3 regions of the Alteromonas lipotrueae genome follow, and region 1 is predicted to be linked to each of the others. Evidence: predicted binding sites of a transcription regulator. Region 1 holds the regulator's gene; each other region holds the start of a gene.

Region 1 (10,158 bases):
CGGTGCTGACGATGGTAACAGCGGTTTCCTATCTAGTTCTGATTCACAAGTGTCACCCCGTGTTGGCCTAATTTACAAGCCAGCGGAATCTGTTTCGATTTATGCCAGTTACAGCAAATCGTTTTTACCTCGTTCAGGTGACCAATTCCTTTCTCTGTCGCTTACAAGCCAAGCGCTGGAAGCTGAAGAATTTGAAAATAAAGAAATTGGCGTAAAGTGGAATTTCTCTGACTCACTTAGCGTAACAGCAGCGGCATTTGAAGTTGAACGTGAAAATGGCACAGCGCAAGATCCTAACAATCCAGAAGCGTCTATTTTAACCGGCACCGAAACCAAAGGTTTTGAAGTGCAGGTGGTGGGCAAGCTTTCAGAGCGTTGGGTAATAAATGCTGGGTATAGCAACCTTGATGGCGAAGAAATGGGCCGCATTGTAGATGGCGCATTGGCGAACCGTGATTTAGCACAGCTACCAGAACACATGCTGACGTTATGGAACCAATATGAAGTAAACGATAAATGGCGTGTTGCATTAGGCGTGATTTATCAATCTGAGCAGTACGCGTCTTTAAACAATACCGTCGAACTACCTGATTTTGTTCGCGTAGACGCTGCAGTGTATTACGATTACAGCGAAGACATTAAAATTCAGCTAAATGTGGAAAACGTATTCGACGAAGACTATTTCCCATCAGCACATAACGACAACAATATTGCCACCGGCGAGCCGCTTAATGCTCGCGTGAGTTTGCAATATAAATTTTAGTCACGCTGAATAGTAGTGATAGATAAAGCGGCCTTTAATGGTCGCTTTTTTGTTGTGATTTGGCCTGAGTAAAAAACATGCTTTGCAACGCTTAGTGCTTGTCATTTCCTTTTAGGTGTATATACTTACAGGAACTGTATAGACAGACAGGTCTTTTATGCGCCCACTCACAGCAAGACAAACAGAAGTTCTCGAGCTTATAAAAACAACGATGCTCGAAACTGGCATGCCGCCTACCCGTGCAGAAATTGCCCGTCATTTAGGTTTTCGTTCTGCGAATGCCGCTGAAGAACATTTAAAAGCGTTGGCCCGTAAAGGCGTCATCGAAATCCTTCCAGGCACTTCTCGTGGTATTAAACTTAATATTCCTCTTGAAGATGAAGCCCCTGAAGAAGAAGGCCTTCCTCTTATTGGCCGAGTGGCTGCGGGCGAGCCTATTCTAGCGCAAGAGCATATAGAGTCTCATTATAAGGTCGACCCTGCCCTGTTTCAGCCTCACGCCGACTTCTTACTTCGTGTAAGCGGTATGAGTATGAAAGACATTGGTATACTTGATGGTGACTTGTTAGCCGTGCACCGCACGACGGATGTCCATAATGGGCAGGTGGTAGTAGCACGTGTCGATGAGGACGTTACTGTTAAACGCCTTGAAAAGCGTGGCCGCGAAGTATTGCTTCATGCCGAAAATGACGAGTTTTCACCGATTAAAGTCGACTTAGCGTCAGAGCCTTTTTCCATTGAAGGGATTGCCGTTGGTGTTATTCGAAATGCTGATTGGATGTAACCTTTTAGCTATTTAGTAAAGAAAGCGGCTTATAGGCCGCTTTTTTGTATGTTTACCATACCTTGCTTACACAATAATCGTATTTAAGTCTAAGAAATCCCTCAAAAGCCACCAGATACCGCTCCCGCATATTTTCTCCTATTTATGTCACCTTTTTTAGTGCTAACTAGCGCTATTTTAGTCATCTGTTTTGTTTGAAAAACAATCATAAGTGCGTAACTACCTTTTGATTATAAGAAACTTATTGCCAACTTCTATTCGCCCATCTCGTTCAAAATGAGCGTTTCAAACGGGCTCGCTAAATACCCGTGTAACGTCCATGCGCTGTGACGTCATTCACTTCTCTGTCATACCGCGTTGATTAAAAATTAAACGCTGCAATTGTTTTTTCTTAGAAAAGACTAGACTTGTGCGTTTTATTGAGCAATTCTTATACTGTATTTAACAAAATAATAACAATAGCTGTAACTTTGTTTTACAACTAAAGCTAGGCAGTTAAGTTAAAAGTTGGATTTCGAGTATCAGTTGCCAGAAGCGCAGCGCATCTAATGCGTTAATGCTTCTGTTATAACGGAGGTGTTGAGTGAAACGAGTAACGACACAAGCGGCGACACAAGCGACAAAGTGGCTTTACGGGCTTCCACTTTTGCTTACCTCGCCACTACTGTTTGCTGATGCAGCAACGGGCGAAGGCTCTTCCATAAATTTGCGCCGAGGCGCAACAGACATAAGTGGTCAAGTATACGACCTCCATATGTTGATGTTCTTTATCTGTATCGCAATCGCTGTTGCGGTTTTTGGGGTTATGTTTGCCTCAATGTACTTGCACCGTAAATCCAGAGGCGCTAAGCCCGCTCACTTCCATGAAAATGTAAAAGTGGAAATTGCATGGACAGTAGTGCCATTCATCATTCTTATTCTTATGGCTATTCCTGCTGCTAAAACCCTTATTGCGATGGAAGATACCAGTGAACCTGATCTTACCGTTGTCGTTACTGGATCTCAGTGGAAGTGGCATTACCGGTATATGGACAGAGACGTTGAGTTTTATTCGTTAATGGCGACGCAACGAGAGCAAATTGAAAACAAATTCGAAAAAGGCGCGAACTATCTGTTGGAAGTCGACCGTCCGTTGGTGATCCCCACAGGGCAAAAAGTGCGCTTTCTTATCACCTCTGATGACGTTATTCACTCGTGGTGGGTACCGGACTTTGCAGTGAAAAAAGATGCTAATCCTGGGTTTATTAATGAGTCGTGGGCAAAGGTGAACGAGCCAGGTATTTATCGTGGACAGTGTGCCGAGCTTTGCGGAAAAGATCATGGCTTTATGCCGGTTGTGGTCATTGCTAAAGAGCCTGCCGAATTTGATGCTTGGATGAATGAACAAGAAGAAGCAGCTCGCCAAGCGAAAGAAGAAGAGCAACGTCTACTGTCGATGAATATGTCGATGGACGAACTTATGGATGAAGGTAAGCGGGTTTACAACGCCACTTGTGCGGCTTGCCATATGCCTAACGGCGAAGGGTTACCCGGAGTTTTCCCTGCGCTTAAAGGCAGTGAGATGGTACTTGAAGACCAAACTGCACATATTGATATTGTGTTGAACGGTAAAACCGGTACGGCCATGCAGGCGTTCGGAAAAATGTTAAGCCTGAAAGACATTGCGGCTGTGGTGACCTACGAACGAAATGCGTGGGGCAATAACACGGGTGATATGGTGCAGGCTAAAGATGTTAACGCCGTCGTTAATGGGAACTAGGAGTGCGTAATGAGTAAAGCAACTGATGTCATTGCGCCGGATACCTCGGCGCATCACGAAGATCATGACCATCATAGCCATATTCCAAAAGGAATAACCCGATGGTTGTTTACCACTAACCACAAAGATATAGGCACGTTGTATTTATGGTTCGCCTTTATCATGTTTTTGATTGGTGGCGCCATGGCAATGGTGATCCGTGCTGAGCTATTTCAGCCTGGATTACAAATTGTTGAGCCAAACTTCTTTAATCAAATGACGACTGTGCACGGCCTTATCATGGTATTTGGTGCGGTAATGCCAGCCTTTACGGGGCTTGCAAACTGGCTAATTCCTATGATGATAGGTGCACCAGACATGGCGCTGCCGCGAATGAATAACTGGAGTTTTTGGATATTACCTGGCGCCTTTCTTATTTTGCTTAGCTCGCTATTTTTAGAGGGCGGCGGCCCGGCATTTGGTTGGACCTTCTATGCACCGCTTTCTACCACCTACAGTGGTGACTCAACCGCATTGTTTGTGTTCTCGGTACATATCATGGGTATCTCATCCATTATGGGGGCTATTAACGTCATTGTGACCATATTCAACATGCGTGCCCCCGGTATGACGTGGATGAAAATGCCTTTATTCGTGTGGACTTGGCTTATTACTGCTTTCTTGCTTATTGCTGTTATGCCTGTGTTAGCGGGGGCGGTCACCATGGTACTGACGGATAAGTTCTTTGGCACCAGCTTCTTTGATGCAGCAGGTGGTGGTGACCCCGTTATGTTCCAGCATATCTTTTGGTTCTTTGGGCACCCTGAGGTGTACATCATGATATTGCCGGCCTTCGGTATTATCTCTCAAATTGTCCCTACGTTTTCCCGTAAGAAGCTGTTTGGCTACGCATCAATGGTGTATGCCACCGGCTCTATTGCGCTGTTGTCCTTTGTGGTATGGGCTCACCATATGTTTACCACCGGCATGCCGGTGTATATGGAAATGTTCTTCATGTTTGCCACTATGCTTATATCGGTGCCTACAGGCGTGAAGGTCTTTAACTGGGTGGCGACTATGTGGCGGGGCTCTCTAACCTTTGAAATGCCCATGATGTTTGCCATTGCGTTTATCGTATTGTTTACCATTGGCGGCCTGTCAGGATTAATGCTGGCCATCGTGCCGGTGGACTTCCAATACCACGATACCTATTTCGTGGTCGCACATTTCCATTACGTTCTGGTCACCGGTGCCATCTTCTCGATTATGGCTGCGGTGTATTATTGGTTACCCAAGTGGACAGGGAAAATGTACGACACGGCGCTAGCAAAATGGCATTTCTGGTGCTCACTAGTGTCGGTAAATGTGTTGTTCTTCCCGATGCACTTTGTGGGGCTGGCTGGTATGCCACGTCGTATTCCTGACTACGCCTTACAGTTTGCCGACTTTAATAAGTGGATAAGCCTTGGCGGCTTTGCCTTTGGGCTGTCGCAACTAATCTTCTTAGCATTGTTAATTAAGGCCTGTAAGAAGCAGGGTGAGCCAGTATCTGCCCAAGTGTGGGAAGGTGCCGAGGGACTAGAATGGGAAATTCCTTCTCCTGCGCCCTATCACACCTTTGAAACGCCGCCCGTTGTTAAATAGAGAAAATAGGGCAAGTAAGAAAAGGAGCTACCCATGACACAAGCAAATGCAAACAACAAAATGGTGATAAAACTCGTCGTTATTGTGTTTGGCATGTTTGGTTTTGGGTTCGCCCTGGTGCCACTTTACGACGTATTTTGTGACGTTACTGGTATTAACGGTAAAACTGAGAATACCGCAGCGGTGTATGAGTCCATCGAAATAGACGAAAGCCGTGAGATAACAGTGGAGTTTATTACCCGCACTAACACTGGTATGCCGTGGGAATTTCGCGCGCAAACTAGTCGTATGAAAGTGCACCCTGGGGAGCTTAATACGGTGTCGTTTTACGTAAGAAATCCAGCGTCGAGCAATATGATGGCGCAAGCTATTCCATCGGTGTCGCCGGGTATGGCAGCGCTATATTTGAATAAAACGGAATGCTTTTGTTTTAATCAACAACCTTTAAATGCTGGGGCCGAGGCTTATATGCCCATGCAGTTTTATGTCGACCCACAGCTTCCCGAAGATATTAGTTATTTTACTGTGCAATACACCCTTTTTGATGTGACCGCACGAGCGAGTGACATGAAAACAAAACCGAATCCCTACATGGTCCCTCAACCTGAAAGTGGTAAATAACAGGTGTTGGGATAAGGAGAGAGTAATGCAGCAAGAATATCAGAAATATTATGTACCGGCACAAAGCCCATGGCCTATTGTAGGCGCGGTGGCGCTATTTTTAATTGCCGTTGGCGCGGGCAACTTTGTGATTGAAGCCACTAAAGGTGAATCAGGCTATGGAGGCTATACACTTCTCGCTGGGTTTGTCGTATTGATGGTGATGCTGGTCGGATGGTTTAAAAACCAAATTGATGAGTCTATGTCAGGGCTATATAGCGACCAATTAGGACGCTCTTACCGACAGGGAATGAGTTGGTTTATCTTCTCTGAAGTCATGTTCTTTGCCGCTTTCTTTGGGGCACTCTATTATGCCCGATTCATTTCAGTGCCTTGGTTAGGCGGTGCATCAAATAATGCAATGACTAACGAAGTGTTATGGCCCACATTTGAAGCCATGTGGCCGTTAGTATCTACCCCAGGGGGCATCACTACACAAGAAATGAGTGCGGTTGGTTTACCCACCATTAATACGGTTATTTTGCTTATATCGTCGGTCACATTGCATTTTGCTCATGTTGGTTTAGAGCAGAACAAACGCAAACAACTGACCCTAATGTTAGGCGTCACTATCTTGCTGGGAATTGGGTTTTTATTCTTACAGGTGGAAGAGTATGTTCACGCCTATCGTGACCTAGGGCTAACGCTACAGTCAGGCATTTACGGCAATACCTTTTTCATGCTGACGGGCTTTCACGGTATGCACGTTACCCTTGGCACCATCATTCTTATTGTCATGTTTTTTAGGGTACTAAAAGGGCATTTTACACCGCATAACCACTTTGCTTTTCAAGCCGGAAGTTGGTACTGGCACTTCGTTGATGTGGTGTGGGTAATGCTTTATATCTTTGTTTACGTTTTATAAAAACGTTGCCAAACCCTAGTAAGGTCGAGGGTTTGGCGTAATTAAACCGGTGCCAATCGCCACTAAAATTAAAATCACTATGATGGCAGATGTGAGCACCCTGCGACCGATATATTTACTCATTGGACCGTCTTTGGGATCGTTTTTCATCATGACACGCATGGCCATAAATAGGTTAACGATCATGAAAATTACCAATGCAACCAAGATTATTTTTATCAACATATAAACCTCAATAGTAGTGTGCAGGTTGGCCAAATGAATCAGGTTACAGCATCCAAATTAATCGCAATCGTCATTACTAGTCTATGTGTAATGGCGATGTGTGGCTTGGGGTTCTGGCAACTAGACCGAATGGCACAAAAGCAACAACGCATAGCTAGCATAACCGAAAAACAGGGGAAAGAAAGCTTGTCGCTTATTGATGCCCTTTCAATGAAAGCGCCCGAAGATCGCGCCGTTTACTTTGAAGGTACGCCAAACGGCGACAAGGTGTTATTGCTCGATAATCAAATACACGAACAACGGGTAGGCTATGACGTTCTAGTGCCAGTACAAACCAATGCAGGGTGGATATTAGTTAATTATGGCTGGTTGCCTGCACCAGACTTAATGCGTTCGCTACCGGCAGTAAAAATTAGCCACCACGCACAACAATTTGAAGGGGTGGTGAGTCAGCCCACTCATAATCCGTTAGTAAAAGAAACGCTTTCATCAGCATTAAGCTTTCCGGCTCGTATTCAGCAAGTTTCTACCAGTACCGCCAGTGAATTGTTATCGCTTAACTTATTACCTTATGTAGTAGTACTTACCGCAAAAAATGACCTTTTTGTCAGGCGTTATAATCGAGTTTCCATGCCGCCTGAAAAGCATTTGGGTTATGCCATTCAATGGTTTGGTCTTGCAATCGCAGCCGCCTTGATTGGCGGTTTCGCAATTATGAAAAAAGGACGTCAATATGAGTAATCCGGCCTCGAAAAAAACCTTAATTATCATGGTTGCCGTGTTCGTGCTACCAGTGATTTTAGCCAAGCTTGCGTTAGAGAATGATTGGTTCAACCAAGGTGCTACCAATAAAGGTGCATTGTTGCAGCCTACCATTGATGTTTCATCGCTTTTAGAAGGTACGGAGCCGAAATGGCGCTTGTTGTATGTCTTGCCCGAAAGCTGTGATGTCACTTGTGAAAATGCATTGTTTAGCATTAACCAAGTGTGGCTGGCGCTAGGCAAAGAGTCTGACAGGGCGCAAGCATTAGTTTTGTTCACTGAAAAAAGTGATGTAACAGCGCTAGAACAGTTATCTGAGTACGCCAATGTGCATACCCTGAGCGTCAGCGGTGTGCCTATCACCAACCTTAAACAGCAAAGCGTATATATCGTTGATACCTTAAATAATGCCATGTTGTATTACCAAATAGACAGTGACAGAAGTACCGCGGTGATGGAAAGCCGAAGTATGCTGGCTGATATTAAAAAGCTTCTGAAATTGTCTCGTATTGGGTAGGAGATGCTATGAAAAAACTGGTGCTGTTTAGCCTGTTTCTTGCCGCAGTAGTCATCATTTTAGGGGCTTACACACGCCTTACTGATGCTGGCCTTGGTTGCCCTGACTGGCCGGGTTGCTATGGCAACCTTACCGTGCCGCTAAGTGACGAAAAGGTAGCCGCGGCGAATACGGCGTTTCCAGACCGCCCCGTGGAGGCGCATAAAGCATGGAACGAAATGATTCATCGCTATTTTGCAGGGGCGCTAGGGCTATGCATTTTGGCGATTGCCATTATCGCGGTAAGGCAGCGCCATAAAGGCACGCCAGTTAAGCTGCCCTTGTTGCTGCTTGGCCTTGTGATTTTTCAAGCGGCGCTTGGCATGTGGACAGTCACTCTTAATTTATTGCCTGTGGTGGTTATGGGGCATTTGCTAGGGGGGTTCACCGTACTAAGTTGCTTATTTTTGCTTTATTTACGCCTTAGAAAACACAGCTCAGTTAACTTGCTACAACGGGAATCCAATTCGGCACAACCGTTAACAGACGACAGCCTTAATCTTGGTAAAACCAACAGGCTGACGATGATGGCATTGTTAGGTATGGCCATTTTAGTGGGGCAAATAGCGTTAGGCGGCTGGACATCGGCCAACTACGCCGCCCTCGCCTGTACCGATATGCCAATTTGCGAGCCCGGGTGGCAGCAGCGGTTAGATTTTCAAGGCGCATACAGTGTGCCCGAGGCACAAAACTATGAATTTGGGGCACACGATTACGGTGAGCGAGCCACTATGCATATTGTGCATCGGTTCGGCGCTGCAATCACCTTTCTTTACCTTACCGTATTGGCTGTTATGTGGTTACGAAACAGTAAATTATCACCGGAGGTGAAAAAAGGGTGTGTCTTAATGCTTGGAGTACTATGCGTGCAAGTGGCGCTGGGTCTAAGTAACGTTTTGTTTAGTTTACCTTTGTTTATCGCGGTATCACATAATGCAATTGCCGCCATGCTATTACTCACAGTGATATGGCTGACATGGTCAGTTGCTCCTTCAACCTCTTCTTTCTCCTACTCTACTGGAGGTCATCATGGCTAAAACTATCCCGTTAAATACTGCAGTTGCAGGTAAGCACTCGCTAAGCTCGCAAGTGAAGAACAACTCGCAAGCAAAGATCAGCTGGCGTGACTATTACGAAATGACAAAACCAAACGTGGTGATGCTACTTTTGCTCACGGCGTTAGTGGGGATGTGTTTAGCCTCGCCTAGCTGGGTAAACGCTACAGCGTTGGTGTGCGGATTGCTGGGTATTGGCATGTTATCGGCATCAGCCGCGGTGATTAATCATGTGGTCGACCACAAAATTGACAGCCAAATGGCACGTACTTTCAATCGGCCTGTGGCTAAAGGAAAAGTAAGTATCGCAAAAGCATCTTGGTTTGCAGCAGGGCTTGGCGTAATGGGTTTTGTTGTATTGAGCTTATGGGTGAACATGCTTACCGCTTGGCTTACCCTTGCTAGCTTGGTGGGCTATGCCGTGGTGTATACCATGTTTTTAAAACGAGCCACGCCGCAAAATATTGTAATTGGTGGTATTGCAGGTGCTGCTCCACCGCTTCTTGGCTGGACCGCTGTCACTGGGGAAATTCATGCTCATGCGTTGTTGTTAGTACTCATTGTCTTTACGTGGACTCCCCCGCATTTTTGGGCGTTGGCTATTCATCGCGAAAAAGATTATGCGAAAGCGAAAGTGCCCATGCTGCCGGTGACCCATGGGGTAGAATTCACTAAAACCTCGGTGTTACTTTATACCGTGTTACTGAGCTTGGTTTGCCTGTTGCCTTATTTGGTGGGCATGAGTGATTTAATTTACCTTATTGGCTCTTCGCTTCTAAATATTGGGTTTATGTATTACGCGATAAAACTGAAATTTGCGGCCACTAGCCAAACCGCGATGAAAACTTTTAAGTTCTCAATTGTTCATCTCATGGTATTGTTTGTAGTATTGTTGTTCGATCACTACGTACCACTGAGTTTATGAACCGACGGATTTTTGTAGGCGTTGTTGCATTAGTAGCGTTATTGGCGGGTGTGTTAGGGGCAATTTATTTGTCACCAACGGGTCAGTCTAATGGCGGTAAACCCAAGTATTTTCAGGCTTATCCTGAGCCTCGCGCCATTGCGCCTTTTTCGCTGACCGACAGCAAAGGCAATGAATTTAA
Region 2 (10,158 bases), on a different contig from region 1:
TACACCGACTTAAACGTGCAGTTGCTGCGTTGCGAAAGTGTGGCAGAAGTACAGTTCACCCTTGAAGATGTGTTGCAAGAACGTTTGCAGCTATCTTCTGCGGTGATAAAAAGCTTCAAAGGCCCTCACGCTATTCCTGAGTTACAACGCAGGCTATTTACCGAAAAACGCTTTAAAACGTCGAACTTCTTTTTCGGACGATTATCGCAGCACGAACGCCAGTTATTGTTCGGAGATAGCAGCGCAGAATCTGTTGCCCTAATGCTATTAGGCGACAACCAAGATATTGGTATTTTGGGTATTAGCAGCAGTGACGCAAGCCATTTTACCCCTGATATGGACACCTTGTTGCTACAACAGCTACAGCAAGTGCTTAATATTATTTTGCCTGAGATGATGGGGTACTAGTTTTCGTGACAACGGAAACCGTACTTAGCGAACCTTGCCACCTTTGGCTTGAAAAGTTTTTACTCCACCTACAAGTTGAACGCGGTTTATCGCCGCTTACCATCAGTAACTATCGCAGACAACTTACCAGCATTGCCATTACTTTAGGGCTTTACGAGTGGTCGGGTATGACACCCTCTGATGTGAAACGCGTAATGGCAGCAGCAAAAATGGACGGGCATAAACCCCGTAGCATAGCATTGCGGTTATCTGCTCTTCGTACCTTCTGCCAATACCTTATTGATAACGAACAGCTTTTCAGTAACCCCGTGGAAGGTATTCAAGCCCCAAAACAAGGTAAGCCATTACCTAAACAGCTTAGCGTTGATGAAATGCAGCAGTTGTTGGCGAATGAACAAGCCGCCAGCGGCGATACCGATGAAGGCATTATTTGTCGCGACGTCGCCATGTTTGAATTGCTCTACGGCTGCGGACTTCGACTAAGTGAACTAACCGGCCTAAATTTAAGCGACTACCCAAAAGACGGCACCATTAAAGTGACCGGTAAGGGCAGTAAACAACGTATTTTGCCCCTTGGCCGACAAGCGCAAAAGGCGCTGAATGCTTGGCTTAACGTGCGCCCCGCATACGCTTCCCCCTATGAACCCGCTATTTTTGTAAGCAAGCGCAAAACGCGCATTTCAAATCGCCAAGTCGCAAATCGGCTTAACCAAATGGCAGAATTACAAAGCCTTAGTCAGAAAGTAAGCCCGCATAAACTGCGCCATTCTTTTGCTACGCACGTATTAGAGTCGAGCGGCGATTTACGTGCGGTGCAAGAATTATTAGGCCATGCCAATCTATCTACCACGCAAGTGTATACCCATTTAGATTTTCAGCATTTAGCCAAGGTTTACGATGCCGCGCACCCTAGAGCACACAAAAAATAATCCTCTTTTGAATATAGGCCTTTAACTATTATGCAGTTCTTCAGAGCCATTAATTCCGTGAAGGCAATGACCTTCGATCTTGATGATACCTTATACAATAACGAACCTATTATTCGCCAAGCAGAAGCGGCATTGAATACGCATTTAAAGCAATATCACCCTAAAGCGGCTGCCTTGCCGTCCGCTCACTGGCAACAACTAAAGCGCGACGCAATTACAGCGAATCCTACCTATTCATCTGATATGGGAAAGCTTCGCTTAGCGGTGTTAAATGCAGCATTGATACATGATATTCCATCCCAAGATACCCACACGTTAGATGCCGCCGTGCAAGCCTGTTTCGACTGTTTTTACCGTGCGAGAAGCGAGTTTGATTTGACTGATGATGTGCATAAAACTTTATCGATTTTAAGTGAGAATATAACACTGGTAGGTATTACTAACGGCAATGTAAACGCTGACCAAATAGGTATTACGCCCTATTTCGATACCATTTTACATGCCAGCACTAGCCGACCTATGAAACCTTCACGGGCTATGTTTGATGAAGCAGCAAGCGTTATAGGAGAAGCGCCCAGACATATACTGCACGTGGGCGATAACATTATTAAAGATGTGTATGGGGCGATAAATGCGGGGTTTCAGTCTGCTTGGTTTGCTTGCAACAGAGAAATGCATTTACCCCGTGAGAGAGCATCTGTACTCCCTCACGTAGCATTAGATACGTTGGACGAACTAGCTTACTTTCTGTAAGTAAAGCAGATAAGTAGCGCTTTGGCGCTTAAGGCTTTTGCGAGTAAGGTGCGTTGTCTTCTAGCACGTTTTGGCGCATAGAATCGCAAGGACGCTGGCATACCGGGCGGCCCACCACTTTAGCCGGCACACCGACTACCGTAACGTGCGGCGGAACATTGTTTAACACAACACTACCCGCCCCCACTTTAGACCCTTCGCCAATTTCGATATTGCCAAGAATTTTAGCTCCCGCACCAACCAACACGCCTTGGCGAATTTTAGGGTGACGGTCACCCGACTCGTTACCGGTTCCGCCAAGCGTGACGCTTTGTAAAATAGAGACATTGTCTTCAATAACCGCTGTTTCACCTACGACAATACCGGTGGCGTGATCGAACATCACCCCTTTACCTATTTTCGCTGCAGGGTGAATATCTACGCCAAAGGTAGCCGAGTTTCGGCTTTGTAAGAACAAAGCAAGTTGATGTCTACCATGCAACCACAAGTAATGCGCCATACGATGAACTTGCACTGCATGGAACCCTTTGAAATGCAAAAGTGGCACTAAGAAGTCATCTACTGCGGCGTCTCGCGCACGAATTGCATTAATATCTGCCATAGCCGACTCACTAATCGACGGCTCTAACAAGTAGGCCTCATCGAACACTTCACGAATGGCAATAGCAGGCATCACTTCATCAGCCATTTTGCTTGATAGAATAAAACTTAACGACGACTCAAAATTATGATGAGCTGAAATACAGGCATGAACATAGCTAGCTAATAGCGGCTCACTTTTTGCCACAGTTTGCGCTTCTTTTTTTAACGATAACCAAAAGTCAGTCGATGGAGAGAGTGCGTGCATGAGGCAGTTCCTGTAAAAGTAAAGTTCAAACCCCGCTTAACTGCGGGTAAATGGCACAAAACGCTAAAGGCCTAGATTGCAATAGGCAACATAATGGCTCGAAGTGTACATGAGCCATCATAAAAACAACACCTACAGACTACGCTTCAAGCGTGAAAATTGTTCAACTTATCGATAACCCGCTCGTGAATACGGCAGGTATCACCTTCACAGGGCTAAATTCATCGTAAAAGTTACCCACTAGCCGCTCAGCTTCATCAAACAAGCCTGTATAAATTCACAGTCAGCTGGCATAATGTTGCAGCATTGAAACTAGACAAATTAGGTTGACCATATTATGGATGTATCCCGACTGCTTGACGAGCTTAACGACAAACAACGTGAAGCGGTAGCAGCCCCTCTTTCTAACGCCCTCATATTAGCTGGCGCGGGAAGTGGTAAAACACGGGTATTAGTACATCGTATAGCATGGCTGATGGAAGTGGAAAACATTGCCCCTTTTTCCATACTAGCCGTAACCTTTACTAACAAAGCCGCGAAAGAAATGCGTGGGCGAATAGAATCGTTAATGGGCCGCGGTCTGAATAATATGTGGATTGGTACTTTCCACGGATTAGCCCACAGGTTGCTTCGTGCCCACCATGCAGAAGCTAATTTGCCTGAAAATTTCCAAATTCTTGATTCAGACGACCAATACCGTTTGATCAAACGTATCTTAAAAGCCATGAATTTAGACGAAAAGCACTGGGTGCCCCGTCAAATTCAGTGGTATATCAACGGCAATAAAGACGAAGGCCTACGCCCTCAACATATTGAAACCCACAACGACCAAACCCAGCAAAAAATGCGTGAAATTTACGCCGCGTATCAAGACGCGTGCGACCGCTCAGGGCTTGTGGATTTTGCCGAGCTGTTATTACGTGCTCACGAACTTTGGGCTAAAAACCCAGAAGTACTCGCCAATTACCAACGACGCTTCCGCGCTGTCTTAGTTGACGAATTCCAAGATACCAACAACATCCAATACGCGTGGCTACGCATGCTGTGTAGCGGCAATCAAAACAATATTATGATTGTGGGCGATGACGACCAATCTATTTACGGCTGGCGTGGTGCGAACGTTGATAATATTCAGCATTTCTTAAAAGACTTCAATAACCCCACAACCATTCGATTAGAACAAAACTACCGTTCTACCGGCACCATTTTGAAAGCCGCCAACACGGTTATTGATAATAATACGGGCCGATTAGGCAAAGAGCTTTGGACAGACGGCAACGATGGCGAGCCCATCTCTGTTTATGCGGGGTTTAATGAGTTAGATGAAGCCCGCTTTATTGTGTCGAAAATTAAAGACTGGCTGAACCAAGGCAATGCGTTAAAAGACACCGCCATTTTATATCGCAATAACGCTCAGTCACGGGTATTAGAAGAAGCCTTACTTCACCAAGGGACACCGTACCGCATTTATGGTGGTCTTCGATTCTTCGAACGCCAAGAAATTAAAGATGCACTTGGCTACCTTCGCATGATGAATCATCCTCATGACGATGCCGCCTTTGAACGTGTGGTGAACACGCCAACTCGCGGTATGGGTGAGAAGACCCTCTCACAAGTACGAGAAGCTGCCAGAGCACATAACTGCTCAATGTGGCAGGCTAGCCAACTACTCATTAATGAAAATGCGCTAAAAGGCCGTGCTCTTAACGCCCTTCAAAGTTTTGTGCTGTTAGTTACCGAGCTTGAACAAGCTACCGTAGACGAGCCATTAGAAAAACACGCCGATGTGGCAATTAGGCAGTCAGGCTTGTACGCCATGTATCAGGCCGAACGTGGCGAGAAAGCCCAAGCGCGCCTAGAAAACTTAGAAGAATTAGTTACGGCTTGTAAGCAATTTACCGTACCCGACGAAGCAGAAGAAATGACGCCGCTGTCAGCCTTCCTTGCTCACGCCTCGTTAGAAGCGGGCGAAACCCAAGCGGGTACCGATCAAGATGCGGTTCAGATGATGACTATTCACACCGCAAAGGGGCTCGAATTCCCTATGGTATTTATGGCCGGTGTTGAAGAAGGCATGTTTCCAAGCCAGATGACCAATGATGAACCAGGCAGAATGGAAGAAGAACGCCGCCTGTGTTACGTGGGCATGACCCGCGCGATGGAGAAACTGTATATTACCTACGCGGAAAGCCGCCGTTTATATGGGCAAGACAAATATCACACGGCATCTCGCTTTATTCGTGAAATTCCTGCTGATTGTGTTGAAGAAGTAAGGCTCAAGTCTACGATTTCTCGACCGATACATAATCGATTCAGCCAAGCGACCTCACATGCCTCTTTTGAAGAAACTGGCTTTCAGTTGGGCCAAAAAGTGGCTCATCGCAAGTTCGGTGAAGGAATAGTATTAAACTACGAGGGCAGTGGTGAACACGCTAGGGTACAAGTTAATTTTGACGAATTTGGTACAAAATGGCTCGTTCTCGCCTATGCTAAATTGGAAAAAGCATAGTCATCTGGCAAGAAGCCTGAACCCAAGTAGAAAAATATGCCGCAAAATGTGCTGGTGATAGAAAACAGCGATAAAAATTTAGACGTTGTATCAAAACTTGTCAGAAAAGCAGGGCTAACCCCTGTGGGTGCTCACTCATTAACGGAAGCGAGCGCACGTTTTGCGCTTATGATGCCAGAAAGTTTCTTGTGCGCCATTGTTGCTCATAACTTACCTGATGCGTCGAATGGCGAAGCCATCGACTTCGCCATTGACGCCTTCATTCCAACCATAGTCACGACCGATACGTTAGAAGCGAAAACCCGAGACAAGGTCTTAGAAAAAGACGTCGTTGATTACATTCCCAAAGAAAACGCGCAAAATTACGATTACTTAAGCCGTTTACTGTTTCGATTAGAGAAGAACAAATCTACAGGTGTTGTGGTAGTAAGTACTCACCGCTCATCTAGACGAAAAATGCTATCACTGCTTTATCGGCACAATTTTGTGGTTTACGACTGCCCTACTGCCAACGATGCCATGAGCATACTGGCTGAGCATGCGCATATCAGGTTGGTTATCACCGATAACGCGCTTCCCGATATGACAGGCACGCAATTTATTTCAGGCCTTCGAAAAGCATTTTCAAAAGAGCAGTTAGCCATTATAGGCCTAGCAAGCGACCAACGTCCGCTCATGTCTGCGCACTTCATAAAAAGCGGGGCGAACGATTTTTTGCATTTACCTTACTGTCATGAAGAGTTTTTATGCCGCGTAATGCAGAATATTGAATATATTGAAAGCGTAGAAGCCTTTCGACGCGCTGCCAATACCGACTATTTAACTGGGTTGCCTAACCGCCGCCATTTCTTTTATACCGTTACCGTGCAGTATAAAAAGCTACCTGAGCAGCATGCTTTAGCACTTATCGACCTTGATCATTTTAAGCGCATTAACGATACCTACGGGCATGATGCCGGCGACCTTGTGCTCAAAGCGGTAGCTAACCTGTTACAAGTTCATTTTAACGATACCTTGGTTGCACGTTTTGGTGGGGAAGAATTTTGCGTGTACTTGCCTAAAATTGACATTCATAACGCACAAGAGCGGTTGAATAGATTCAGAAACGCGTTAGAGAAAACCGCTGTTCAGTTAGGCGAAGAAAGCGTAAATGTAACCTGTAGCATTGGCCTTTGTAATACCCCTACGCAAAATATTGAAACCTTGCTAAGTAGTGCCGATAAGCTTTTGTACAAAGCAAAAAATGCAGGTCGTAATCAAGTTCATGTAACCGGAGAAACTCAAGAGGTTTGAGTTTCACTGGTTTCGTTAGTCGCCTTTAACGATGCCCTTAGGGCTTTTCGCTGCTTTTTGTAGGCGATAAGGGAATCGACACTAAATACTGCAAGTGCTAACCACACAAAACCAAAGGTGATTAGCCTAGCCTCATCTAACGGTTCATCGTACAAATGGACCGCCAACACGAACATGAGTGTTGGCCCTATGTATTGTAAAAAGCCTAACGTTGAATACATGATACGCCGTGCCGCTGCGGTAAAGCATAACAAGGGCGCGGTGGTCACAATACCGGCCGCTAAAATAAGCATGTTTAAGTTAGCATCGTTATTAAAAAGGTTGCTGTATTCCGATCCAAATAGCAGCCAATACCCTATTGCCAAAGGTGATAGCATTAAGGTTTCTATAAAAAGACCCGGTAAAGAATCTACGGCTACCTGCTTGCGTAAAATGCCATAAATACTAAAACTGCCCGCCAATATAAGTGCAATCCAAGGCACGTGACCGTAAGAGAAAATCAAAATAGCTACACCAACAATAGCGAGTACTACCGCCACTCGCTGAAACGTTCTTAGTCTTTCTCCTAGAAAAAGCCGCCCAAGAAACACATTAATGAGGGGATTGATGTAATAACCTAAGCTAGCATCAAGAATATGGTCGTTATTTACCGCCCAAATAAACAGTAGCCAGTTTGCCCCCAGCAAAATGCCGGCAATAAACAACACCTGCATCACCTTTTTATTTCGCAAAGCTGCGGCAACCTTGGGCCACTGCTTTAACCCAGCAATCAAGCCTACCAGCACCAACACCGACCAAATTACCCTGTGCATTAGAATTTCTGCCGCGGGCAATATAGTAAGCTGTTTAAAGTAGATTGGCGCTATGCCCCACATGGTGTAGGCCGCGATGGCACAAATTATTCCGACTTGGGCAGCACTGGCTTGCTGAGCACGCATAGTTTACTATCACTTTTTAAGGCTGAAAAAAGGCGCGTAGTGTTCATTACCTTGCTCTAGATAACAAGCCTATCACGCCCAGAATGGGCGTATTTTTCGATAAAGTTTGTCTAGGGCGTGTTGACCTGCAACCATTCGCCTTACCTAAACAGCACACATACTGCGGTCAAAATGCACAGAAAAGGTCAACAGGCCCTACCTATTTTTCCAGCTATAACAGAAATAGCGTGCCTAAACCTAAGAAGGCAACAAAGCCTACAATGTCAGTTACCGTGGTAAGAATAACCGAGCCAGATAGCGCTGGATCTATCTTTAGTCTGTCTAAGATAAAGGGCACGAACACACCAGCAAGAGCTGCTGCCACAATATTAAAAAGAATGGCAAGACAAATCACCATGCCAAGTAGCGCATCGGCAAACCAGAAATAGGCCACAATACCTATCACCAACGCCCATATCACGCCATTTAGCCCCCCGACTTTGAGCTCTTTCATCATAAGCGCACGTAAGTTGGCTGGGGTTACTTGCCCAAGCGCCAGCCCGCGCACAATAAGCGTTAAGGTTTGACTACCAGCAATCCCCCCCATACTGGCGACCACTGGCATCAATACCGCAAGGGCAACGACTTGCTGTAATGTAGCTTCAAACAACCCGATAAACCAGGACGCCAAAAACGCAGTAAGCAAGTTTATACCAAGCCATAATGCTCGGTTTCGCGCACTTTTTGCCACAGGGGAGAATAAATCTTCGTCTTCATCCATACCTGCCGAGGCCATCACTTGGCGCTCATAAAACTCATTCATCAGCTCACTGGCCGAGGCAATATCTAAACGACCAATGAGTTTGTTAGATTCATCCACCACAGGTAGCGATGATAGCCCCGAGCGCTGCACCTGCAATGACGCGGAGGTTGATTCATCGGTGCCCACCAACATAGTGACATTTTCTTCGGCCATGCTAATCAGTGAACTGTGTTCTTGCGCCGCAAAAAGACGATGAATTTTCACCAGTGCAGTGAATTGGCCAGAACGGTTCACCAAGTAAATACTATCGCAGTGCTGAGGAATATCTCGTCGCAAGAGGCGTAAGCCTTCTTTCACTTTTGCATTGGCGGGTAGTACTAGCAATTCATGACTAACCCAGTGACCCACTTGTTCGTCAGGGAATTGAGTCGCTTCGCGGAAATACTTACGCTCTTGGCTATCAAGTGCTTCGTACGCGACATCAACTAACCGTGTAGGTAATGAATCGAGAAGTTCAAGTAAGTCTTCTGCGTCAATATCGGCAAAAATAGAAGCCCACTCGTTATGTGGCGTGGCGTCGATGAGAATTTCACGAGGGTCGCTTCGCATTTCCACCAGCACGCTAAGCTTGCGGTCACGTGGAATGCCTTCCCAAACGACCAGACGTCGCTCTAGGGGTAACGATTCTAATAAGGAGGCAATGTAGACAGTATCCTGCCCACTTAATGCGGTAAGAATAGACGCTGGGTCATCACCCACACCATCTGTTACAAACTCTTCGATAAGATCGGGTAATGGCTCCGCCATTCGACACCTCCAAAATGCATTGTATACCGGCTACCCCAACATATAGGTACCCGTACCAAAGGCAATATGATCGCCTTTTTCGTTATGAAGTTCCATCCTACAAACCGCCAACTTAGCGCCGCCGCGAATAACGTTTGCCGTAGCAATAAACTGCTCTCCACGACCCGGTCGTAAATAGTCAACGCGCATATCTACGGTGCCCATTTTCGGTAGACGGGTTTGCAAGCTTGCTAAGTCAGCATCGTTAGTTCGTTTAATCGCTTCGATAATAGCGACCAAACCGCCTATGGTATCTAGCATAGTGGCTGTCACGCCGCCATGAAGAATTTTTTTCAGTGGATTTCCGGTTAAGGCTTCACGCCAAGAAACGTGAAGTTCTATGCAGTCACTTTCTAACCCTTCATTCGGGCGAACAAACTCTAGCCCCAATAGCTGGTTAAACGGCATAGTATCACGAAATAAGCTAATTACATGTGCAATCATATCCTTGCGGCTAGGCATATTTTTATTGTCTGAAGAGCGCATTTTGATCCCATTTTTATGAGTAACAGGCATTCGACGTTAGCTCACTTTTACTCACCGCACTGTTTTAATTTGTTATACCTTTTCATATGACTTCTGAATTTTAGTCCAGTTTTTGCGTTTGTTTCGTGAAGAACGTTTCAAAAACGCGTAAAATCCCCCGTCATGACTTCTGTAATTGCCGACACCACTATCACTTCTCCCGTTTCCGATGCGCTTACCCCCGAAAGCATCTTAAAAAATGTATTCGGGTATGATGATTTTCGCGACGGACAAGGAGATGTCATCCACCACGTATGCAAAGGTGGAGATGCACTTGTACTGCTACCTACTGGTGGCGGTAAGTCTATGTGTTACCAAATTCCGTCACTCATTCGCGCGGGTACCGGCATTGTTGTGTCGCCGCTTAT
Region 3 (10,158 bases), on a different contig from region 1:
GTTCCCTTAAAGAGTGCTTATTATTAAATAGATCTAAGTACACTATGACTTAGTTTGCGGTTCAGATCATTTTTTCGTCGTTTGGGATCTCACCAATATAAGCAAATCGAGGGACTGACTTACCTTCTACCACCACCTCTTCTTGAAACATACTTAATGGACGAACCCACAGGGCTTTTTCGCCATAACATGGACGATATACCACTAAGGAAGACTCGTCTTCTGAATGTATCGCCACTTCGTAAACGTCGTAATCACTGCCTTTATAATGGCGGTATCGACCTGGGGTTTTAAGTTCTTGGGTTTTAGGTTCCGGGGTAGTCATGATGGTTCCTGCTTTTCACTTTTTTGTTAATTTGAATACGGTAAAATTCGGGCTCTGTTCATAAAGCGTCTGATAAGGTTTCCCGTACTTTGCGGCTATTCACCTATGTACACACCAGTCTACGCTCTTTACTACTCACTTTTCTACTCACCTTCTAGGGGCAAAGGGAGCTGATGTATGGTTTGTGCCTCACCAAGACCAATATGTAGCCCAACTAAGCGTATACCACGGCCTTTAGCGCGCTCGTAAGCTTCTTTTAGTAGGGTATCAAAGTAATGCGCATTTAACGAAGGGCATCGATGCTCAACCGTGGTTAGCTGGAAGTCTTGAAATTTAAGTTTCACCCCTTGAGTACGAATACGAACAGGTTTGCCTGTGCGCTTTTCATGCGCCTGAATGCGTTCCTGAAGCTTTTCCAGTAAATGAGGCATAAAGTCTCTACATTCTTCCATCGAATGAATATCGTTGCTTAGGGTGCGCTCTACGCCTATAGACTTACGCTCTCTTGATACTGACAGTTCTCGATCATCAATACCATGCGCACGCTCCCATAATACCGCACCAAATTTACCTAATTCCTTTTGTATGCGCTCAAAAGGATAACTGCGCACATCGTTACAGGTAGCTAAGCCTAATCGTTGTAGCTTTAGCATTGTCACCTTACCTACCCCTGGAATTTTTTTAAGAGGCATGCCCCTCACAAAACTATCTAATTTATCAGGAGTAATGACACAAATACCATTAGGCTTATTTTCATCGCTGGCCACTTTTGCTACGAACTTACAGGGTGCAACGCCCGCCGATGCGGTTAAGCCCAACTCTGACTCAATTCGACTTCTAATTTCTTCGGCTATTAACGTGGCACTGCCACCACAATATTGGCTATTGGTCACATCGAGGTAAGCTTCATCTAACGAAAGTGGCTCGATTAAATCGGTATAGTCGGCAAATATTTCGCGAATTCGTTGAGACTCTTTTACGTAAGCCTCCATGCGCCCTTTCACTAAGGTGAGATTTGGGCAAAGCTTGAATGCATAAGCGGTGGCCATGGCGGAACGAACGCCATATTTACGGGCGGGGTAATTACAGGTAGAAATAACCCCTCGATGCTGAGAGCTTCCACCAATGGCAATAGGGATATTGCGTAACGCAGGGTTGTCACGCATTTCAACCGCAGCATAAAAGCAGTCCATATCTACATGGATGATTTTTCGCATGGTGTATGCTCCCAAACTGCCCCTAAGCCGCCCCTAAGTTGCTAGCTCTTATTATACAAGCCTTTAAAAAAATGCTGTATGTAAAAACAGTATTCTAGAACATATCAGTTAGGCTTACCACTGTATACGATGAATAGTGAGCAACCACTTTGCGCGAACTATGAGTGAATGGGCAAAATAGGCGTATCGTTTTAGATAAAAAAAGCGCGGTAAGCTTGCAGCCTATCGCGCTTTTATCTAGGAACGGTTATTGCCGTATAGTGTGATCCAATGTTGTGAAAGGCTCTGTTTTATCAGCGCCTACTTACATCACTAGGTTAACTACATCATCAGATTAAAGGATCTGATTTTGTTTCCATTCATTCAATTTCTTTTCTCTCGCTTCTTCTTTTTCCATACGAGATTTTTTCCTGTCGCAAGGCTCGGGGCAATCACATGCTTTAGCGATACCTAATGCGCCTAGTCCACCGCAACTACCCGAAATAGTTTTGCGCTGCACCAGGTAGCCAACAGCCATGGCGAGTACCATAGTGAGGAAGAAACCGAATGCTAAAATAAACGTAGACATAGCCTACTCCTTAATTATTTACTTCTACCAGTTTATCAAATTCTGGCGTGGCATACTCTTCAAATCCGTCGGCTGTGCGACGAATGAGGAATACAGCAAGTTGCTCTTGCTCTGCAAGGTCGATTGCACGTTGCCACCCCATTACATTAAACGCTGTGGCTAAGCCATCAGCAATCATTGAAGATGGGTTTACCACCGTAACCGACACCAAATCATGGGTTATCGGTGCGCCGGTATTCGGATCAATCAAATGAGAATAACGTTTACCGTCTTCTTCGTAATAGTTACGGTAATCACCCGAAGTCGCTATAGCATTAGTGCCAATAGACACCACTTTTTGTACCGCGCGTTCTGTCGTTACCGGCTTTTCAATCGCAATTAGCCATTCATTGCCATCACCACGCTCGCCTTTAACCCGCATTTCACCGCCAATCTCTACAAGATAATGCTCTAAATCATGGGCATCTAAAATGGCCGCCACTTCATCAACACCATAACCTTTAGCAATCGTTGATAAATCAACATACAGCATGGGGTTTGCTTTCTTAAGGCCGGTTGGCGTAGTAGATAATTTCTCAAAACCTACGTAATCGCGAACTGCATCAATATCTGCTTGGGTTGGCACTTTTTCTGGCCGTTTATTCGGGCCAAATCCCCATAGATTGACCAAGGGCCCAACCGTAACATCTAGCACACCGTCACTCAAACGGGCCAAGCGAAGGGCTTCAGTAACCACGGTAAGTGTCTCTTGAGACACAGCAAAGTTATCTGAATATCGGTATTGGTTAAAACGAGACAACTCAGACGTTGTATCGTAAGTCGACATCATTTTATTAATGTTAACTAACTTAGCGTCAATTTCTTCCTGCAAACCTTCTACTGCCGCCTCACCTTCACCTAGTACGTACTTAACATTGTAAGTCGTGCCCATGGTTTGGCCTTGCAGATGTACTACCGAAAGGGGTTTTTCACTGCAACTGGCAATAAAGAGGATGCTCATAGCAATAACTGCTAATGCTATTCTGGCAAAGAATCGAATCACGTTATGGGTCCTTTAACTAAACAAAAAGGGGGCTTACGCCCCCTTTACTCACTTGTCGATTTTCGGATTAACCACCGAAGTCATCAAGCATAATGTTTTCGTCTTCAACACCTAGGTCTTTCAGCATGTTGATAACGGCTGCGTTCATCATAGGTGGTCCACACATGTAGAACTCACAATCTTCTGGCGCAGGGTGATCTTTCAGGTAGTTCTCAAGAAGAACTTGGTGAATGAACCCAGTGTAACCTTCCCAGTTGTCCTCAGGCTGAGGATCTGAAAGGGCAACGTGCCACTTGAAGTTATCGTTTTCTGCAGCTAACTCATCGAAGTCTTCTGTATAGAACATTTCGCGAAGTGAACGAGCACCGTACCAGAAACTCATCTTACGATCAGTTTTTAAGCGACGAAGTTGGTCGAAGATATGCGAACGCATTGGCGCCATACCCGCACCACCGCCAACAAATACCATTTCGTTTTCGGTTTCTTTTGCGAAGAATTCCCCAAATGGACCAGAGATCGTTGCTTTGTCGCCTTCTTTAAGGCTCCAGATGTACGATGACATTTTACCAGCAGGTAGGCTTAAGTTATTAGGTGGCGGCGTAGCGATACGCACGTTCAACATAATAATACCTTCTTCTTCCGGGTAGTTAGCCATTGAGTAAGCACGAATGGTTTCTTCATCTACTTTAGATTCGATATCGAAGAAGCCAAAGCGTTCCCAATCACCGCGATACTCATCAGGGATTTCAAACTCTTTATACTTAACATGATGCGCAGGGGCTTCAATTTGAATGTAACCACCAGCACGGAAAGGTACGCTTTCACCGTTAGGAATTTGAAGCTTAAGTTCTTTGATGAAGGTCGCTTTGTTGTCGTTAGAAATAACTTCACAATCCCACTTTTTAACACCAAATACTGACTCTTCAAGTTCGATTTCCATGTCTTGCTTAATCGCAACCTGACATGACAAACGGCAGCCTTCACGGGCTTCACCTTTAGTGATGTGATCAAGTTCAGTTGGAAGAATTTCACCACCACCTGAATGCACGTCTACACGGCACTGACCACAAGAACCACCACCACCACATGCTGAAGATACGAAGTATCCAGCATCTGCAAGTGCACCGAGAAGCTTGCCGCCTGGCTCAGTTTTGATTGCTTTGTCTGGGTCACCGTTAATAGTGATAGTTACATCACCGCTTGGTACCAGCTTCGACTTAGCAAACATGATGATAAATACTAGCGCCAATACAATGGCAATAAACATGCCGACGCCTAGGAAAATTTCTACTTGATTCATTTATATGCTCCCGAGCTCGATTACAGCTGAATACCAGTGAATGACTGGAAGCCAAGTGCCATAAGACCCGCAATCATGAACACAGAGCCCAGACCACGAATACCATCAGGCATATCGGCATATTTAAGCTTCTCACGTACAGCGGCCAACAGCACAATTGCAATTGCCCAGCCCATACCACTTCCTACGCCGTAAACGACACTTTCGGTCAAGTTATACTCACGTTGTACCGCGAATGCCACACCACCGAAGATAGCGCAGTTAACCGTAATTAGCGGAAGGAAGATACCAAGCGCGTTATAAAGCGCAGGGAAAAACTTATCTAAGCTCATTTCCAAAATTTGAACCAATGCCGCGATAACGCCGATAAAGGTTAAGAAATTCAGGAAGCTTAAATCTGCGTCAGGGAAACCAGCCCACGCTAGTGCACCTGGTGCAAGGATGTTCACATAAATGATTTGGTTAACCGGTACAGAAATACCCAGTACTACGATTACCGCAACACCAAGACCCATAGCAGTTTTAACTTTCTTCGATACCGCCAAGAAGGTACACATACCTAAGAAAAGTGATAACGCCATGTTCTCAACAAAAATTGAGCGAACAAATAACGACAAATAATGTTCCATGACTTACTCCTTAGGCTCTACTTGCTCGGGACGAAGGGTACGGATAACCCAAATCATACCGCCGATTAAGAAGAATGAGCTAAATGGTAGGATTAACAAACCATTACCCTGATACCAACCACCGTTTTGAACTAGTGGAAGAATTTCGAAGTTCAGAATAGTACCGAAACCGAATAGCTCTTTAATTGTACCAATAACAATGAGTACAAATGAGTAACCTAAACCGTTACCAATACCATCTAAAAAGCTCATCAGAGGTGGGCTCTTCATTGCATAGGCTTCAGCACGACCCATTACGATACAGTTAGTAATAATCAAACCAACGAATACCGACAGCTGCTTCGAAATTTCGTACGAATAAGCCTTCAATATTTGGTCAACTACGATTACCAACGACGCAATGATAGTCATTTGGATGATGATACGAACGCTTGATGGTATCTGGTTACGAATCATTGAAATAAACAAGTTCGAGAACGCTACAACCGTTGTTAGCGCTAAAGACATTACCAAGGCTGTTTCTAGCTTAGTGGTAATAGCCAGTGCTGAACAAATACCCAGAACCTGTAAGGCGATAGGGTTGTTGTCCATAATTGGCCCAAAGAGGGCCTTTTTCATTTCTTTAGTATCTGCCATGAGACTCCCCTTATGAACGCCATGCCTGAGTCTTCAGGAACTGGCCGAAGCCTTGCTCGCCTACCCAGTATTGAATAGTGTTTTCAACACCTTTACTGGTTAGGGTAGCACCTGAAAGCGCATCAATAGTGTGTGGATTGCTTGGGTTTGCATTTTTAACTACGCGGATAGCCACTTCGCCATCTTCAAATAGTTTCTTTCCATCCCATTTGTCCTGCCACGCTGGGTTTTGCACTTCGCCACCAAGTCCTGGTGTTTCTTTTTGTTGATAGTAAATCAACTCACGAACGGTTTCGCCATCGGCGTCAAGGGCAAGAAAACCGTACATAAGATCCCAAAGACCACTACCGTGCACTGGTAAGATAATGCGAGATACATCGCCAGCTTCATCACGTACCAAATAAACACTGGCAACATTAGGGCGACGTTGGAAGCCAACGTTGCTGCTAGTCACTTTTGTGCTGTATTCAGTTTGCTTGGCTGCTTTATACATATCGTAATCTGGCTCTGGCGCTTCTACAAACTCACCGCTTTCCAAATCAACATAGCGAGATTCAATCTTTTCGCTATATGTACTTTCGATGGTTTTACCCGTCATGCCTGTTTCGTAAAGCCCTGCTGCGTTCAAAATGTTGCTCTTTTTATCGAGCGACGCATTAGTTTGTTGTAACGAGCGCAAGCCTACAGCGGCGCCAGATACAACAATTGAACACACAAGACAAACGGCAACTACAACGCCAATCGTTTTTCCTAAAGATTCTTTCTTAGCCGACACGAGCTACCCTCCGCTTGATATTACTTTGTGCGACGAAATAGTCGAACAGTGGCGCCCAAAGGTTGGCAAAAAGAATGGCCAACATTACACCTTCTGGGAAGGCTGGGTTTAGCACACGTACAAGTACTGTCATAAAGCCGATGAAAATACCGTATGCCCACTTACCTTTGTTGGTAAACGATGCAGACACAGGGTCTGTGGCCATAAAGAACATACCAAAGGCAAGACCACCAATAACAAAGTGCCAATATGCAGGCATAGCAAACATGTAGTTGGTATCGCTACCAATCATATTCAGCAAGGTGGCAAACACGGCTACCCCAATCGCTACACCAGCAACAATTCGCCAGCTTGCAATACGCATGTACATAATGAACAAGCCACCAATTAAGATAGCTAATGCAGATACTTCACCCGCAGAACCTGCGATAGTTCCGAAGAAGCTATCAAACCAAAGGTCCATGTTAGCGTAATCAAGCGTGCCTGAAGCCGCTTGGCTTAATGATGTTGCACCTGAGTACCCATCAGCAGCAACCCAAACTTGGTCACCAGAGATTTGTGCAGGATATGCGAAGTATAAGAACGCGCGACCAGACAATGCAGGGTTTAGGAAGTTACGGCCAGTTCCACCGAAGACTTCTTTAGCGATAACCACACCAAAGGTAATACCTAATGCAACCTGCCAAAGCGGGATAGTTGCTGGTAACGTTAATGCGAAAAGTACCGAGGTAACGAAGAAACCTTCGTTAACTTCGTGCTTACGTACCGAAGCAAATAGTACTTCCCAGAAGCCACCAACAATAAAGGTAACTGCATAGATAGGTAGCCAGAAGCAGGCACCATAGAAGAATAACCCTAACAAACCGGAATTCGCTAAGTCTCCACCTAAGGCAGTGAATAAACCTGCTTGCCATGTGTCAGGCAGTGTACCGGCACCAGCAGCAATAGCTTCTTGCGCTTGGAAACCAATGTTGTACATACCGAAGAACATTGCTGGGAATGTTGCTAACCACACCAAAATCATGATGCGTTTAAGGTCAATGCTGTCACGCACGTGCGTGTTAGCTTTGTTTACTTTACCAGGAGTGTAGAAAATAGTTGCCGCTGCTTCATACAGTGCATACCATTTTTCGTGCTTTCCACCTGGCTCAAAGTTCGGTTCAATCTTTTCTAAATACGCTTTTAAACCCATGACTAACCCTCTTTCTCAATCGTGGTCAAACAGTCGCGTAAAATCGGGCCGTAGTTGTATTTGCCAGGGCATACATAGGTACACAATGCCAAATCTTCTTCGTCCAACTCTAAACAACCCAATGTCTGAGCACTGTCACAATCACCAGAAATCAGATCTCTAAGCAAAAGCGTAGGGATGATATCTAGGGGCATAACGCGTTCGTAATTACCAATTGGCACCATAGAGCGCTCAGAGCCATTGGTTGTTGTTGTCATATCAAACTTCTTGCTGCCACCTAAGTGGCCTAGATAAGCGCGCGTGACGGAATGCTTGTCTGAACCAGGTGTGATCCAGCCAAGGAATTTCTTCTCGCGACCTTCTTTAAGCAGTGATACTTGGGTGTGGAAACGACCTAAGAAGCCGTGAACACCTTGTGCTGTTACGCCGTTTAACACGGAACCCGAAACGACACGTACGTCACCGTCTTGTTGTTCGTTTGCTAGCAACTCTTCTAAATCAGCACCTATAGAGGTACGAACTAGACGAGGATTTTTAGCAGATGGACCACCAATAGCAATAACACGACGGGCATCTAGCTCACCCGTAGTAAGCAATGCACCAAAGGCCATTACATCTTGGTAGCTAATATGCCAAACCGTTTTATTCAAACCAGCAGAATCCAAATAATGGATATGTGTACCTGCTAAGCCGGCTGGGTGTGGTCCACCGAATTCTTCTACGTCTACTGCGGCATCGCCAGTGGCTACTGATGAGCCTGCAGCTTTACAAACGTAAACTTTGCCGCCACTTAACTGCGTTAACGCTTTTAAGCCGTTTACGAAGTCATCGTTGCGCTCAGCAATAATCACCGCTGGGTCCGCGGCTAGCGGATTGGTGTCCATTGCTGTAACAAAGATTGAATTTGGAATCGAGTCGAGGGCTGGAGATTTGCTAAATGGGCGCGTACGCAACGCTGTCCACATACCTGACTCAACTAGGATTGATTGGAGTTGCTCCCGCTCAGTACTCGCGATTTTGTCTGCAGCAATTTTATCAAAGCTAACAGCATCACTGCCATTAACCTTAACCACTACTGATTGCAAAACACGCTTTGCACCACGGTTTACCTCTACCACTTCACCCGCAGCTGGAGCAGTGAACTTAACGCCAGGATTCTTTTTGTCTTCAAAAAGCATCTGGCCTTTTTTCACTACATCGCCAACTTGGACGTGCATGGTAGGGCGCATACCCACATATTCTTCTCCCAGAATGGCAACGCGTGAAACAGCAGACCCTTCAGCGATCTCCTGCTTCGGCGCTCCCTCTATTGGGAGGTCGAGACCTTTCTTGATTTTTATCATATGTAATCGCACTACTCTAATAGAAATACTCTTTTGCATGACCGTAGACAATCCTGCTTATCAGCATGCAAAAGCGTACTATTGTTAAGGTGTTGAACACCTTTAATATTTAGATTGACGGAATTTTTTACTGTTACGGTCAGCCTGTTATGAAGCCGTAACTTATATTCCAAATGTATAAGCGACGTTATACGCCTTTTCTTTTATAGACCAACAGTGAAAATTCACACTTATTTTTGTTGTTGTATTACTGCTATCAACGCTGTTGTTGAGTAGGGGTAGAATAGACCCCTGCTTAATTTCGGGATTTTAGCATTAACCGAGCGGTTTGTGCCACGCAAATCATAGATAAAGAGCAACTTTTCTATAATTTAATGTAAACCCCATTTACGTTTAAGTGGTAAGTAAACAACGAAAAAGCCGTCTATTCGACGGCTCTACTCAATATTAGGCTTAACTAAGTATAGTAAACCTTTACCATTTCACGAGTGGGTCAATATCCTGTTCGTAATCAACACCTTCAATATCAAAACCAAACAGTTTTAAAAATTCGTGATGATAACCAGCGTAATCGCTTAGCTCATGAAAGTTCTCTTGGGTCACTTTGTCCCACAAGGCTTGAATTTTAGCTTGCGTAACGTCATTGGTTTCAATGCCGTCCATGCGATAGCGGTTTGCCTCATCTAATGTAGGTGTATCACCGAATAGGCAGGTAGAGAACAACCCATGTATTTGTTCAATACAGCCTTCATGGGTCCCGTCGCGCTTCATCACTTCCTGCATTAACGATATATAAAGCGGCATAACAGGAATGGCAGAACTGGCTTGTGTAACCAGAGCTTTCAACGAACTGACATTCGCTTCAACGAGTAACTCGGTGTTTTTACCAATGATAGCAGCAGCGGCTCTGTCTAAGTCTTCCTTCGCTTTTCCGATGGTCGCCTGGCCATAGATAGGCCACGTTAGGGCTTTTCCTATGTAGGTATACGCCGTGGTTTTGCAACCTTCAGCAAGTACGCCAGCTTCGCCCAGTTGATCCATCCAACGCTCCCAATCTTCTCCGCCCATGACTTTAATGGTGTTTAAGATTTCGTCGTCGTTTGCCGCCTCTAGGGTAACATCATGCACTTT

The links. The regulator LexA, encoded in region 1, represses DNA repair genes until DNA is damaged. The targets are predictions, from matches to a motif close to TACTGTATNNNNATACAGTA.
Region 2: a site for LexA is predicted at 3,203-3,222, ahead of uvrD (DNA helicase II). Genes of this name have one in related genera too.
Region 3: a site for LexA is predicted at 1,615-1,634, ahead of dinB (DNA polymerase IV). Genes of this name have one in related genera too.

What each region holds. Positions count from the first base shown of each region.
Region 1 covers NZ_JAESDJ010000009.1:75,802-85,959, forward strand. The annotation lists gene KYS23_RS13470 (TonB-dependent receptor) at 1-763, shown strand, start outside; gene lexA (transcriptional repressor LexA) at 921-1,547, shown strand; gene coxB (cytochrome c oxidase subunit II) at 2,131-3,306, shown strand; gene ctaD (cytochrome c oxidase subunit I) at 3,316-4,929, shown strand; gene KYS23_RS13490 (cytochrome c oxidase assembly protein) at 4,963-5,550, shown strand; gene KYS23_RS13495 (cytochrome c oxidase subunit 3) at 5,576-6,454, shown strand; gene KYS23_RS13500 (DUF2909 domain-containing protein) at 6,470-6,679, opposite strand; gene KYS23_RS13505 (SURF1 family protein) at 6,713-7,420, shown strand; gene KYS23_RS13510 (hypothetical protein) at 7,413-7,958, shown strand; gene KYS23_RS13515 (COX15/CtaA family protein) at 7,967-9,034, shown strand; gene cyoE (heme o synthase) at 9,027-9,977, shown strand; gene KYS23_RS13525 (SCO family protein) at 9,974-10,158, shown strand, end outside.
Region 2 covers NZ_JAESDJ010000002.1:82,601-92,758, reverse strand. The annotation lists gene KYS23_RS03860 (DUF484 family protein) at 1-408, shown strand, start outside; gene KYS23_RS03855 (tyrosine recombinase XerC) at 414-1,337, shown strand; gene KYS23_RS03850 (HAD-IA family hydrolase) at 1,368-2,090, shown strand; gene cysE (serine O-acetyltransferase) at 2,119-2,937, opposite strand; gene uvrD (DNA helicase II) at 3,275-5,446, shown strand; gene KYS23_RS03835 (GGDEF domain-containing response regulator) at 5,483-6,739, shown strand; gene rarD (EamA family transporter RarD) at 6,727-7,677, opposite strand; gene KYS23_RS03825 (magnesium transporter) at 7,889-9,226, opposite strand; gene KYS23_RS03820 (thioesterase family protein) at 9,257-9,751, opposite strand; gene recQ (DNA helicase RecQ) at 9,914-10,158, shown strand, end outside.
Region 3 covers NZ_JAESDJ010000011.1:71,920-82,077, reverse strand. The annotation lists gene KYS23_RS15085 (DUF1653 domain-containing protein) at 62-325, opposite strand; gene dinB (DNA polymerase IV) at 469-1,542, opposite strand; gene nqrM ((Na+)-NQR maturation NqrM) at 1,877-2,110, opposite strand; gene KYS23_RS15070 (FAD:protein FMN transferase) at 2,121-3,152, opposite strand; gene nqrF (NADH:ubiquinone reductase (Na(+)-transporting) subunit F) at 3,220-4,452, opposite strand; gene nqrE (NADH:ubiquinone reductase (Na(+)-transporting) subunit E) at 4,473-5,081, opposite strand; gene KYS23_RS15055 (NADH:ubiquinone reductase (Na(+)-transporting) subunit D) at 5,085-5,717, opposite strand; gene KYS23_RS15050 (Na(+)-translocating NADH-quinone reductase subunit C) at 5,728-6,492, opposite strand; gene KYS23_RS15045 (NADH:ubiquinone reductase (Na(+)-transporting) subunit B) at 6,482-7,684, opposite strand; gene KYS23_RS15040 (Na(+)-translocating NADH-quinone reductase subunit A) at 7,687-9,027, opposite strand; gene fabV (enoyl-ACP reductase FabV) at 9,502-10,158, opposite strand, start outside.